DNA from 4 places in the Brevibacillus choshinensis genome. Region 4 is predicted to be linked to each of the others. Evidence: riboswitches for the same ligand, from Rfam matches in the RefSeq annotation. Region 4 holds a riboswitch; each other region holds the start of a gene.
The links. A riboswitch is a leader RNA that binds a small molecule or an ion and turns the genes downstream of it on or off. The one in region 4 is predicted to bind S-adenosylmethionine.

Region 1: another riboswitch for S-adenosylmethionine. It lies ahead of JNE38_RS05835 (ABC transporter permease); the one in region 4 lies ahead of metK (methionine adenosyltransferase).
Region 2: another riboswitch for S-adenosylmethionine. It lies ahead of metH (methionine synthase); the one in region 4 lies ahead of metK (methionine adenosyltransferase).
Region 3: another riboswitch for S-adenosylmethionine. It lies ahead of JNE38_RS27670 (sugar ABC transporter substrate-binding protein); the one in region 4 lies ahead of metK (methionine adenosyltransferase).

The regions. Positions count from the first base shown of each region.
Region 1 covers NZ_CP069127.1:1,076,802-1,079,911, forward strand. The annotation lists gene JNE38_RS05825 (M56 family metallopeptidase) at 1-361, shown strand, start outside; gene JNE38_RS05830 (DoxX family protein) at 435-845, shown strand; SAM riboswitch class I at 1,063-1,167, shown strand; gene JNE38_RS05835 (ABC transporter permease) at 1,277-2,209, shown strand; gene JNE38_RS05840 (ABC transporter permease) at 2,214-3,110, shown strand, end outside.
Region 2 covers NZ_CP069127.1:2,258,845-2,261,954, forward strand. The annotation lists gene argS (arginine--tRNA ligase) at 1-123, opposite strand, end outside; T-box leader at 192-432, opposite strand; gene JNE38_RS11535 (hypothetical protein) at 475-969, opposite strand; gene JNE38_RS11540 (YjcZ family sporulation protein) at 1,226-1,327, opposite strand; SAM riboswitch class I at 1,538-1,638, shown strand; gene metH (methionine synthase) at 1,875-3,110, shown strand, end outside.
Region 3 covers NZ_CP069127.1:5,532,279-5,535,388, forward strand. The annotation lists gene JNE38_RS27665 (sugar ABC transporter ATP-binding protein) at 1-96, opposite strand, end outside; gene JNE38_RS27670 (sugar ABC transporter substrate-binding protein) at 169-1,188, opposite strand; SAM riboswitch class I at 1,282-1,400, opposite strand; gene JNE38_RS27675 (ATP-binding protein) at 1,591-2,841, shown strand; gene JNE38_RS27680 (FAD-binding oxidoreductase) at 2,895-3,110, opposite strand, start outside.
Region 4 covers NZ_CP069127.1:5,694,987-5,698,096, forward strand. The annotation lists gene metK (methionine adenosyltransferase) at 225-1,436, opposite strand; SAM riboswitch class I at 1,571-1,671, opposite strand; gene JNE38_RS28465 (hypothetical protein) at 1,725-2,171, opposite strand; gene JNE38_RS28470 (S8 family peptidase) at 2,199-3,110, opposite strand, start outside.

The sequences.
Region 1 (3,110 bases), 1.5 Mb from region 4:
GCTGAAGGTGTTCCTGCTTTCCTTGCTGTCGACCGTTTTTTGGTATCTCCCCGTATTGAAGCATATACACACGAATTATAAAGTGGTCAGAGAGGTTTTGGCTGACCGTCACGCGATGGAACAAACGGGAGGGATGGCAGATCTGGGACGTGCCTTGCTGAAGCTGGTCAAGCAAAGACAAACGATGCCTGTCATGCAAGCTGCTCATGTTTCCTTTGCCGATACTGCGATCAATTACCGAATCCAGCGGCTGCTTGACCCGAAGAAAGAGGTACCTTTTCAGCTGCCGACAATCTCAGTTTTTATTTCCGTTAGTGTCATCATCTTGTTAAGTCAGCTATTCTGGGTCTCTATGGCCTGATTTTTTTACGGGTTTACACTACATTGTGTAGTTTAAAACGAATAGACAAGCCCCTTTTGAGGAGGAAGGTAATATGAATACGAAAACGATGCAGGAAGTAGGAGCTTTGCTGGTTCGGGTCATCCTGGGAATTGTCTTTATCAATCACGGTTTGGACAAGTTTCAGGCGCTCGAAGGCACGGCTGGGTTTTTCTCGTCACTCGGCATTCCAGGCTGGATGGCCAATGTCGTGGCTTCCATTGAGCTGTTCGGAGGCATTCTCGTCCTCATCGGCCTCGGAACACGAATCGTTCCTCTGCTGTTCGCATGGATCATGATCGTCGTCATGTTCGTCATGCCGTCGGAAAGAGGCTTCTTCACAGGCAACGAATTGCACCTCTCTCTGCTCGCGATGTCCGTTTATCTGGTTCTGGCAGGCAGTCCGCTTCTGTCAGTCGATAAACTGCTGCCCATCGGACAGAAAAAGGCGGAGAAAGCGTATTAAGAATGTGAGACAAAGAAAAAAGCCGATTGAACAATCGGCAGGGAGCGAGAGAAACCCCGGGTTTTCGGGGTTTCTTTTTTATGCTTTGGGAGGCTAGGATCGGACTGCAATTTCATAAATAAAGAAAAATCAATTGTAACTGAACTGCATTGACATATCCGAGTAAAATGATAAGATAAAAATGAATTTTGTGGATGAAATTTAATTTTATAGAACATTCTTATCGAGAGCGGTGGAGGGACTGGCCCGATGAAACCCGGCAACCTTGGTCTGATTAACCATACGGTGCCAAATCCTGCGGAGTTATTCTGAGAGATGAGAAGGTGGGAATCGTGAAATCGCCCCTCTTCTTTTCGGAGAGGGGCTTTCTATATACCTAATTCATAGTATTCGCATCGTTTTAATTTGTATTGTGCAAAGGAGGAAACAACGTGTTTCATTATGCGGTCAAGCGTGGCTTTCTCATGCTGGTTACGCTGTGGATCATTGTCACGGTGACGTTTGCGATCATGCACCTGATTCCGGGAGACCCGTTCGCGTCTGACGCCAAAATGCTTCCGGAAGAAGTGGTGAAAAACATGCGGGCGGAGTACAACCTGGATCAGCCGATCACGGTACAGTACCTGCTTTATCTGAAAGGATTGCTGCAATTTGACCTGGGACCATCCATCCAGTCCAAGACGAGGGACGTGAACACGCTGATTGCAGAGGGCTTTCCCGCTTCGGCTGTTCTGGGAATCCAGTCGTTTGTTGTCGCGCTGGCTGGTGGAATCACACTCGGAATCATCGCGGCACTCTATCACAATCGGAGCTTGGATTTCCTGTCCATGTTCGCAGCGATCATCGGGATCTCCGTCCCAAGTTTTATTTTGGCGCCGCTATTGATCAAGTACATGGCGGTCAAATGGGAGCTTTTGCCCGTCGCCGCATGGGGGAGCTGGGAGCACTCGATCCTTCCCACGCTTGCGCTCGCCATCGGACCACTTGCCATTATCGCCCGCTTCGTACGAGCCAGCATGCTTGAGGTTTGGCAGCAGGATTACATAAGCACCGCAGAGGCGAAAGGGCTCGGCACCTTTTCCATCGTCGTCAGACACGGGATGCGCAACGCCATGCTGCCTGTGCTTACCTTTATCGGTCCGCTTTTTGCCAATCTGCTGACCGGTACCTTCGTGGTGGAAAAGATTTTCGCCATTCCCGGGCTCGGCAAATACTTCGTGGAAAGCATTTTTAACCGCGATTATCCTGTGATTTTGGGAATGACGGTGTTTTACAGCTTTGTGCTCATTTTTACCTTGTACATCATCGACCTGCTGTATCGGGTGATTGACCCGCGCATCAGATTGACGAGCGGAGGGAAGTAGCTTTATGGCCAATCAGGCAACACAACTGGATTCCCTGTTTCGACCACTCGACCGGAGCCGGATAACCGAAGAACATTCGGAACGTCCCAGTCTTGGGTATTGGCAGGAGGTTTTGCAGCGGGTATGCCGCAACAAGCTGGCGATGCTCGGGTTTATCCTGCTCGCGGCAGTGGTGGCCCTCTCGATCATCGGACCGATGCTCGTTCCCTACAGCCCGCATGACCAGTCGTTGACGCAGGGGAATCTGCAGGTGTCGGGCGAGCACTGGTTTGGAACGGATGACCTGGGCCGTGACATGTGGGCGCGTACCTGGATGGGCGGTCGGATCTCTTTGTTTATCGGTGTGGCTGCTGCTGCCATCGACCTGGTGATCGGAGTATGCATCGGCGGCATTTCCGGATACATGGCAGGAAGGAGCAAGCTGGGCGACCGTGTGGACAATATCCTGATGCGGATGGCTGAAGTTCTCTACAGCATCCCGTATCTGCTGGTGGTGATCCTGCTGATGGTGATTCTGGAGCCCGGACTCGCAACGATCATTATTGCCCTTTCGCTGACCGGCTGGGTGGGCATGGCCCGCTTGGTCAGAGGGCAAATCATGCAGATCAAACGGCAGGAGTTTGTGCTGGCCTCTGAAAAGCTGGGAACCTCGCATGCCAAGATCATCCTCCAGCATCTGCTGCCCAATACAATCGGCGTCATCATCGTCAACCTGACCTTTACGATTCCGCATGCGATCTTCGCCGAGTCGTTTCTCAGCTTCCTCGGGCTGGGCGTGCAAGCGCCGACGGCCAGTTGGGGAACGATGGCCAACGACGCGCTGGCGGTTGTGCTGAGCGGGCAGTGGTGGCGGCTGTTTTTTCCGGGATTCATGATCTCGCTTACCATGTTCGCGTGCAAC
Region 2 (3,110 bases), 2.7 Mb from region 4:
TCCCATTGCCGGGTTTGGAGGTGTCTCCAACATGCCGTATACGGTTTCTTTTGGAAAGTTTTCTACACCCTGCTGTGCGAGGGCGTCGGCGATTTTCTCCGCCACTTGGTGTTTGTAGCTCATGTGAATCTCCTTTCTGATTGGAAAAAGGTTGAGTGCCCCAAATAAAAAAACCTCTGCGTCTCCTGAAAAAAAGAGACGAGAGGTTGTGCTCCCGCGGTGCCACTCCTGTTGTTTCTGCCCGAAGGCAAAAACCGCTTCATCTGCTGTATCGGGCAGTCCCGGCATTTCCCTACACAATCCGCACGAGGCTGGATTTTCAGGACGCATCTCCGAGGTGCGTTTCCTTCCATGGTCCGGCATCGGGCTCACACCAACCCCGACTCGCTACAAGCTCTTTGCATGGAGTACTTTCCTCATCAACGATTCATCTATTCTCTAGCATTATAGCTGGTGTTGTACCTGTCGTGCAACTTACTCTTCCGGTTTTTGCAAAATCTTGTCTAGCTGGGCGAAGTATTGCTTGGTCAATTTTTCTTTTTCTTCGGCGCTCATGTTTTCGGCATTCATCCATTGCTGCTTGAATTGCTCCAGCTGCTCCAGCATGGCCAGTTCAGCGGCAGCTTCTTCTTCCAGATCGTAGTTCTCGGTCGGGTCGAAAGGGATGAGTCGGTTGTCATTGCCGCTGCGCAGGTAAGGATTGCGCCAATGATCCGGAAATTGGTACGGTTGGTCTCCAAACATCAAGCCCAGGACATCATCGGAGTCGAGGGGCATGAAGTGATCGTAATCATCCCGTCGTCCACCCTCCGAAAGATTGATGTGGGAGAGGAAGTAACGCAAAAAATGTTCACCCGTCTCCCTGTTTTTCACGATCGAATAGGTTTCGAATTCACTATGAGCAAGTTCCTTGATCGTTTCGAGAGAGGACAGAAATTCGTCTTTTTCACGGGCATCTAGTGTGTCCACAGCAGTTCGCTCCTTTAGTATTGCCAAGCCGCGATACATTTTTTGTACAGATAAGAATGGAAAGGCTCTCATCCGGTATATGTGTTAACAGAGGCGAGGCCTGTGCTCTTTGGTTGCAAAAGCTTGGCGCAGCCAGGTTTTCTCATTCATACAGTATAGCAAATGCCTCGGAGAGTGACAACGAACGAAGATTTTGGGCATGCAAAAGAGCCCGGAGACAAAGGCTCCAGGCCCTTTTCTTTACGCAGGCGACTGACTAGCAGTCGCAGGAACACCCAACAATTACCAGCAGGATAAACAGTACGAGCACTAATGCGAAATTATCACCGAAGAAACCGCCGCAGAAAGATGTACTCATCTTTGTTTCCCCTCCTTTCCGTTATGCTCTAGTCTATACACGAACGCACAGGTTGGCGTGGGCGGATGACCAGCTCACCGAAAAATGGGCGCTGGCTTTTTGGACAACAGTTAATATTAGACAAATTCTCAATTGACGAAGAGACAGGGGGGTGATAAGATACTTGCAAACATCAACAAAGTTGCAAATCAACTTCATATTGATGAACGACTCTTATCCAGAGAGGCAGAGGGACTGGCCTGATGAAGCCTCGGCAACCGGTAGAAATCCGGTGCCAATTCCAGCAAAGCTACGGCTTTGAAAGATGAGAGGATGGCCAAGTGCAACTGCATTCCGCGGACAAATCCTCTTCTTTTCAAAGAAGGGGATTTTTTTGTTCAGCTAGGAAACGCTCCATTTTCCTACGCGTATATGCGCAACATAGCGAGACTTGTGCCTTCTGGGTACGAAGGCTTTGCCGCATCAAGGCTGGGCAAGGCCAGGTTTTCCACGACCGAATAAACGAAATGGATGAAATGGCGAAGGATAGCCAAAAAGGAGCAAGCTGATGAAACCAACTTTTCGCGAGCAGCTTTCCCGGAAAATTCTGATTCTCGATGGTGCAATGGGAACCATGCTGCAACAGGCAAACCTGACTGCCGATGACTTCGGCGGTGAGGAGTACGACGGATGTAATGAATTGTTGAACCTGACGAGACCGGACGTGATTCGCGGCATTCATGAGAAGTATTTGGAGGCCGGAGCAGACATCGTCGAGACGAATACGTTCGGGGCTACTTCAGTGGTTCTGGCAGAATACGACGTTGCGGACAAAGACCTCGAAATTAACATCGCGGCTACACGACTGGCAAAAGAAGCGGTGGATGCGTACTCGACCCCGGAATGGCCGCGTTACGTAGCAGGATCGATGGGGCCGACCACCAAGACGCTTTCCTTGACAGGCGGTGTCACGTTTGAAGAGCTGGTCGAGTCGTATTACCGCCAAGCGAAAGGGATGATTATCGGAGGCGCAGACGTCCTTTTGCTGGAGACCTCTCAGGATACGCTGAACGTCAAGGCGGGAGGAATCGGAATTCGCAAAGCCTTTGACGAATTGAACACCGAGCTGCCCGTCATGCTTTCGGGGACGATCGAGCCGATGGGGACCACACTTGCGGGTCAAAACATCGAAGCGTTCTATTTTTCACTGGAGCATCTCAAACCAGTGTCAGTCGGGCTGAACTGTGCGACAGGGCCCGAATTCATGCGTGATCATCTGCGGACCTTGTCCAGTCTCGCACAGTGTGGCGTCAGCTGCTATCCAAATGCGGGACTTCCGGATGAAAACGGGCATTATCACGAGACACCTCAGGGTCTTGCAGCGAAAATGCGGGCGTTTGCCGAGCAGGGGTGGCTGAACATTGCCGGTGGCTGCTGCGGTACGACTCCTGACCATATTCGAGCGATGGCAGAAGCCTTGAAGGATTGCCAGCCGCGGGCGCATGAGATTCCCCCTGTCAGTGCTGTATCCGGAATTGAGGTCGTGTATGTCGAGGATGACAATCGACCGCTGCTCGTAGGTGAGCGCACGAACGTAATCGGCTCGAAAAAATTCCGAGATCTCATTGCCGCTGGTCAATACGAAGAGGCATCCGATATCGCACGCGCGCAGGTGAAGCGCGGTGCCCACGTGATCGACATCTGTCTGGCTGACCCGGATCGGGATGAATACGAAGATATGGAAAAATTCCTGCAATTCATCGTGAAAAAGGTAAAAGCGCCGCTGATGATCGACTCCACGGAT
Region 3 (3,110 bases), 160 kb from region 4:
GTGTACCTCTCCAGCCTTCACTTCAAAATTCACCGTTCTCAGGGCAGGCACACCGGAAAATTGCTTCTCGATTCCTTGCATTTGTAAGGTTGCCAATCTTTACACCCCCTAGATAAGGAAGATTCCCGTTGAGCGTTCAACGGGAATCGCCTGCCATTCTATCCGATCTTACTTGCCCCACTCTTTCACGTATTGGGAAAGATCGCCCATCGTCACTTTTTTGTCCTTAGGCAGATCATCTTGTTTCACGAGAACAGGTGTCAGGTTGACGTTGTCCGGAACCTCTTCCCCTTTGATTTTCTTGAACACGGTCTCCGCCTGGATGCGGCCGATGTTGGACGGGTCAACTGCAGCAGTCGCTACCCAAGGAGAGTTTGGCTCCTGAATCATTTGCAGGTCCTCATCGCTCAGGTCGATGGAGTACACTTTGATTTCGGTGCGTCCTGCTTGCTGGATCGCACGTGTAGCACCTTTACCGAACTCATCCCATGCTGCCCATACTGCCGTGATGTCGCCTTTGTTCGGATATTTCTTCAGGATCGCTTCCATCTGAGATTGCGTATCCAGAGCGGTATTGTTGGTCGCGGAACCGAAAGCCGCTACTTCTTTGATATCCGGATATTTCTTCAAGAATGCATCGTACGTGATTTGACGTTTTTCCATAGGCGCAAAGCCTGCCACCCAAATCTTCACGATGTTTCCTTTGTTGCCATTGTCCGCAGCCAGCTTCTCGAGGCTCAGGTCAGCCAGCTTTTGGTCGTCCTGCGCTACAATCGGCACGCCCGGAATTTTGATGTCCGTGTCGAACAGGACGACAGGAATCTTCTTGTCTACCGCTTTTTGCGTTCCTTGCTGCAGCGCTTCTGCTGTACCGTGGTCGATCAGGATGCCGTCAAAGTGCTGGTTGACCGCTGCATCGAGATTGGAAGCCATTTTCGCCAGATCGGTGTCCGCATTGAATACCGTCAGCTCGCCGCCGTTTTTCTCCACTTCTTTTTTGACCCCGTTGATGTATTGCGCCGAAAAAGTCCCAACATTTTGACGCATAATCAACGCAATTTTCTTAGTTTTCTCGCCAGACGCGCCGTTTGGAGCAGCCGTGCCAGCTCCACCGCCGTTGCCGCACGCTGTCAAAGCGAGAGAAGCTGTCAGTGCCAGCGTGACCAGAAGACCCAATTTCTTTTTCATGGATGTTCCCCCTTGTGTATAGACTCGTCGCAGAAAAGGTCAAGCAGAAAAGCCTCTTTCAACAGAAAGAGGCTAAAATCAGCGATTTCCCGCCTCTCATCTGTCAGGTATCGTTACCTGTTGGAGTTAGCACCTTGGCGCGCAAGAGTCCTCTCGCGTGCTAGGTTGCCGGGCTTCATAGGGCCATTCCCTCAGCCTTCTCTGGATAAGAGTAGTTATTATTTTCGAAACGTTTGCTTTAATATATACAGACTATAATCAATGCATTCGCACCTGTCAACTGGGTCTTTTAAAAATTTGCGTTCATCTGACAAAAGACACCCACAATTTGGGAGGGATTATGCAAGGGCGTGTCGAAATATCGGGAAATGATAGTTAGTCAGTCTGCGGTGGAGATGCCCGATGAGCCTAATAAAAGAAGTCATCCTTCAATTTTTCTTTGTATTAATTCCCTTTGTGATGTTCAATATCTACTGCCGAGACAAGATGAGAAATTTCAGCAGGAGCTTCATCCTCTTCACCAGTTCGATCAGCTTGTTCCTCGCGATGACCTTTGCCTCCAGTGTCATTGACGGGGTCATTTTTGACACTCGGTATGTCATCATGTTTTTTGGGCTTGTTTACGGAGGTATCCAGACAGGTCTCATTTTGCTTGGAGAATTTGTCATTTATCGATTGTATTTGGGTGGCGAAGGATCGATCGTCGCCATGCTGATTGCCGTTTTTTCCTTCGTGGTGTCCCTGCTTATGTACAGATCGTATAAAACAACTCACCGGAAAACGATTTTCACCATTTCGGCAGGCATGGTGTTTTCCATTGTTGCCCTGACCCTTACCTATTTCTATTTCCCCCACTACTTTGTTGAAAATCTTACCTATCACTTTCTTGTGATTCCGCTGCAGAATTCACTCGGTATCTGGATATTGATGTCCCTTTTCAGCAAATCGGTATCGGACAAGGAAATTTTTATCAAGCATGCACAGAATGAAAAGATCGAGACAATGAGCCACGTGGCCGCTTCCCTTGCCCACGAGGTGCGCAATCCGCTTACGGCCGTCAAAGGATTTCTGCGATTAATGCAGGAAAACCCCACGGATTTGACCAAAAACGCCCAGTACATGAACATCTGTATGGACGAAATTCAACGGACGGAAATGATCCTCTCGGAATATCTCGCGATCTCAAAGCCGCTGACAAACCGGTATGAGCCCGTTAACGTCGCGGAAATGCTGAAGGTCATGCGCGCCGTGATGTCGCCCTTTGCGATCCTGCACAATGTGGAGTTGGAGGTCCGTACACCGGAAACGTCTGTCACCATCATGGCCAATCCGGATGAGATCAAGCAGGTGCTCGTCAACTTCATCAAAAATGCGATCGAGGCCTGCGCCAATGTGAGAAAAGGAAGAGTGTTCCTGTCCCTGATGGTGGAGGAAGGCAAAGCGATCCTGGTCATCAAGGACAACGGCGTGGGGATGGATGAAGGGCAAATGAAGCGGCTGGGGTCCATTTACTTTTCCACCAAATCCAGCGGCACCGGCTTGGGTCTTACGTATTCCTATCACGTCATCCATACGTTTGGCGGCACCGTCACCGTAAACAGCAAACCGAACGTAGGCACGAAATTCTCCATCACTTTTCCTTATCAAGAGTAAATCCCCAGATCCTTAGAGCGGATGTGGGGATTTTCACTTCGACACCGGCTTCATCAAATTTCGTTTCCAGCTGGGGGAATGCTCTGAGGGTAATGAAAAAAGTTAGTAGGGTCATATTTAGCTTTCACGCGTGTCAGTCGCTCGAAGTTACTGCCATAGTATTCTTCGGGCCAGTTCTTTATTGAGAGATCTGGGGTATTGACGTATATGCCCTCGGTAAAAGGACGTAACGCCAGACGCAAGCCCTCCACCCAGCGAATACCTTTAGC
Region 4 (3,110 bases):
TGTCCCCTTCCCATGATGCCTGCCGTCATAATAATCAATAAAAAGGTAACAAACACAATTAGGAAGAGCCTCTTGTTCGGCAAAAAAACCCCTCCTTACTTCCCCATAAGAAGATTCGACATAGTCCTACAAAATCCTTTGTATGCCAATCCCCAATAAATGGGCGGAGAACTGATCAAAAAAAGAGCCTAGCATGGTAACTAGGCTCTTTCGTCGGCTACTTCTTATTTCGCCAATGTTGCAGCGTCTTGTTTCAGTGCATCCGCTTTGTCTGTTTGCTCCCAAGGAACATTCAGGTCGTTACGGCCAAAGTGACCGTAAGCTGCTGTTTGCTTGTAAATCGGACGACGCAGGTCCAGTTGCTTGATGATACCAGCAGGACGCAGGTCGAAGTGCTTGCGAACCAGTTTCACGAGATCTTCCTCGGAAACAGTTCCTGTGCCAAATGTATCGACTGCGATGGAAACAGGTTGTGCTACCCCAATTGCATAAGCCACTTGGACTTCGCATTTGTCAGCCAGACCAGCTGCCACGATGTTTTTCGCTACATAACGAGCTGCGTAAGCACCGGAACGGTCCACTTTGGTCGGATCTTTACCGGAGAACGCACCGCCGCCATGACGTGCATAACCGCCGTAGGTATCTACGATGATTTTGCGGCCAGTCAAACCAGCATCCCCTTGTGGTCCGCCGATAACGAAACGGCCAGTTGGGTTGATGAAGTACTTGGTGTCTGCATCCAGCAGTTCTGCTGGAACAACAGGCTTGATTACGTGCTCGACAAGGTCTTTTTTGATTTGCTCGAGAGTAGTCTCAGGAGCATGTTGGGTAGAAATGACGATGGTGTCGATACGAACTGGTTTGTCGCCATCGTATTCAACCGTTACTTGTGTCTTACCATCCGGGCGCAGGTAGGACAGCGTGTCGTTTTTGCGCACTTCAGTCAGACGGCGAGCCAATTGGTGAGCCATGCTGATTGGCAATGGCATCAGCTCAGGTGTTTCGTTGCAAGCAAAACCAAACATCAGACCTTGGTCACCAGCGCCGATCGCTTCGATCTCAGCGTCAGTCATTTGGCCTTCGCGCGCTTCCAGAGCCTGGTCTACACCCAGCGCAATGTCAGCGGATTGTTCGCCGATTGCAGTGATGACACCGCAAGTGTCTGCGTCAAAGCCAAACTTTGCACGATCGTAGCCGATGCCGCGAATGGTTTCGCGAACCAGCTTTTGGATATCTACGTAAGTGTTGGTGGTGATTTCACCAGCAACCAGTACGAGACCCGTAGTTACGGATGTTTCGCAAGCGACACGCGCGTTTGGATCTTTGGACAGAATGGCATCAAGAATGGAATCGGAAATTTGGTCACAAATTTTATCCGGATGTCCTTCGGTTACGGATTCAGATGTGAACAGACGACGACCTTTTTGCAAAGCCATGAGAAAATTACCTCCTTTGACCTCATACAAATAGTGTGGTAGCCGAGTCAGGATTTTATCGACGTAAACGCAATAAAAAAACCTTTTCCAACAAGTCGGAGGAAAAGGTTTGAGCGCTTTTTGCTTCCTTCATCCTCTTATCGGCCAGAACAGATGTCCGTTCTGCTGGTTAGCACCGCTCTAGTCGGTTGCCGGGCTTCATGGGGCCAGTCCCTCCGCCTGCTCTGGATAAGAGTATCCATTACGGATTATAGAATAATTGTTTTTTTCTATGGTGTCAATAGACTTTTACCGCAGCTCATACTTTCCGCGAACCATGATGTGGGAAACGCCGTCGTAATTGGACGCAAGCCGCAAGCCGCGGTTATCGGAGCGTGCGATCAGCAGCAGGTGATTCGTGCCTACGACCGCTCCTCCTTTGAGGTCTACGCCAGCTGTCAGGTCTGTCAGGCCGTCGCCTTTGTTGCCCGCTACTGCTTGTACTTTCCCCGTGCGGACAATAAATTCAGTGCCTTCAAACCCGTACAGTGTCTGTCCAGGATTTACCTCCACGACCGTCAGCGTGCTCCCACCGCCGCCAGCTGCCTGAATTTGCTGATCCACATAACTTTTGGTTACGACCGGATCATCTACAGACCCCGGTACGCCGCCTACTCCATCTGCCATGGCCTGAGAGGCAAACAGTGCCGTACCTCCGATCGCTGCTGCAAGCAAGCCCTTTGTGACTGGTTTCATCAATGATTACCTCCCCAGATGTCGCTATTAGAATTTATAAGCCTTCGTAATCAGTACTACGACCTCTGCCCGCGTGGCGATTCCTTGCGGTTTGAACGTTGCACCGTAGCCGTTCAGCCAATTTCTCGAAGTGAGTGCTTCGATCGCCGGAGAAGCCCAGTGAGTCGTCGGTACATCCCGATAGCTGGACGTGCTGCGCTTGTACAACAACACATTATGCGCCCGCGCAATCATAGAGGCCATCTCGGCGCGTGTAATCGGCTGATCTGGTTTCATTTGCTTGTTCGGGTAGCCTTTCATAATCCCGACCTGATAAGCGATCCCCATGCTGTTGTAAGCCCAGTGCTTCTTGGACAAATCGCGGAAGGTCGTTTTGCCGGTATAGGATGAAGCTACCGGAAGTCCATCTGACCGCATCGCCTGGATGAGCATGGTGGCAAATTGTGCGCGAGTTACCGCTTGGTTGGGCTTGAATGTCGCATCGCTAAAGCCTTTGATAATGCCACGATTGCTCAGACGAACAATCTCCGAACGCGCCCAGTGAGTGGAAATATCGCGGTATCCGCCAACCAACATTTGCTGATTCACTGTCAACCGATACGAATCATATTTAAAGGGAACTCCACTATTCAGACGGATGTAATACTTCCCAGGTTTCAGACGAAGCCCTAAAATTTCCTTGCCCTGATCGGACAATTCCGCTACCTCATTGGTCGAAGCCAAGGCGTAGTTGAAGTTATTCCCATTGTACAAGGCGATTCTCACACCGGATGAGACCGGAACAAAAGGAGCTCGAACATAAACGTATGATTCCGTACTGACAGTAAATTGGAACCAGTCAGAATCGGTGGCGGTCGGCAAAGTTCCGGTCATGACGGTCCCGCCGGCTAACTGGGATGCCTGACGATATGTATCATTAGGCTCGTTCACATCTTTTTT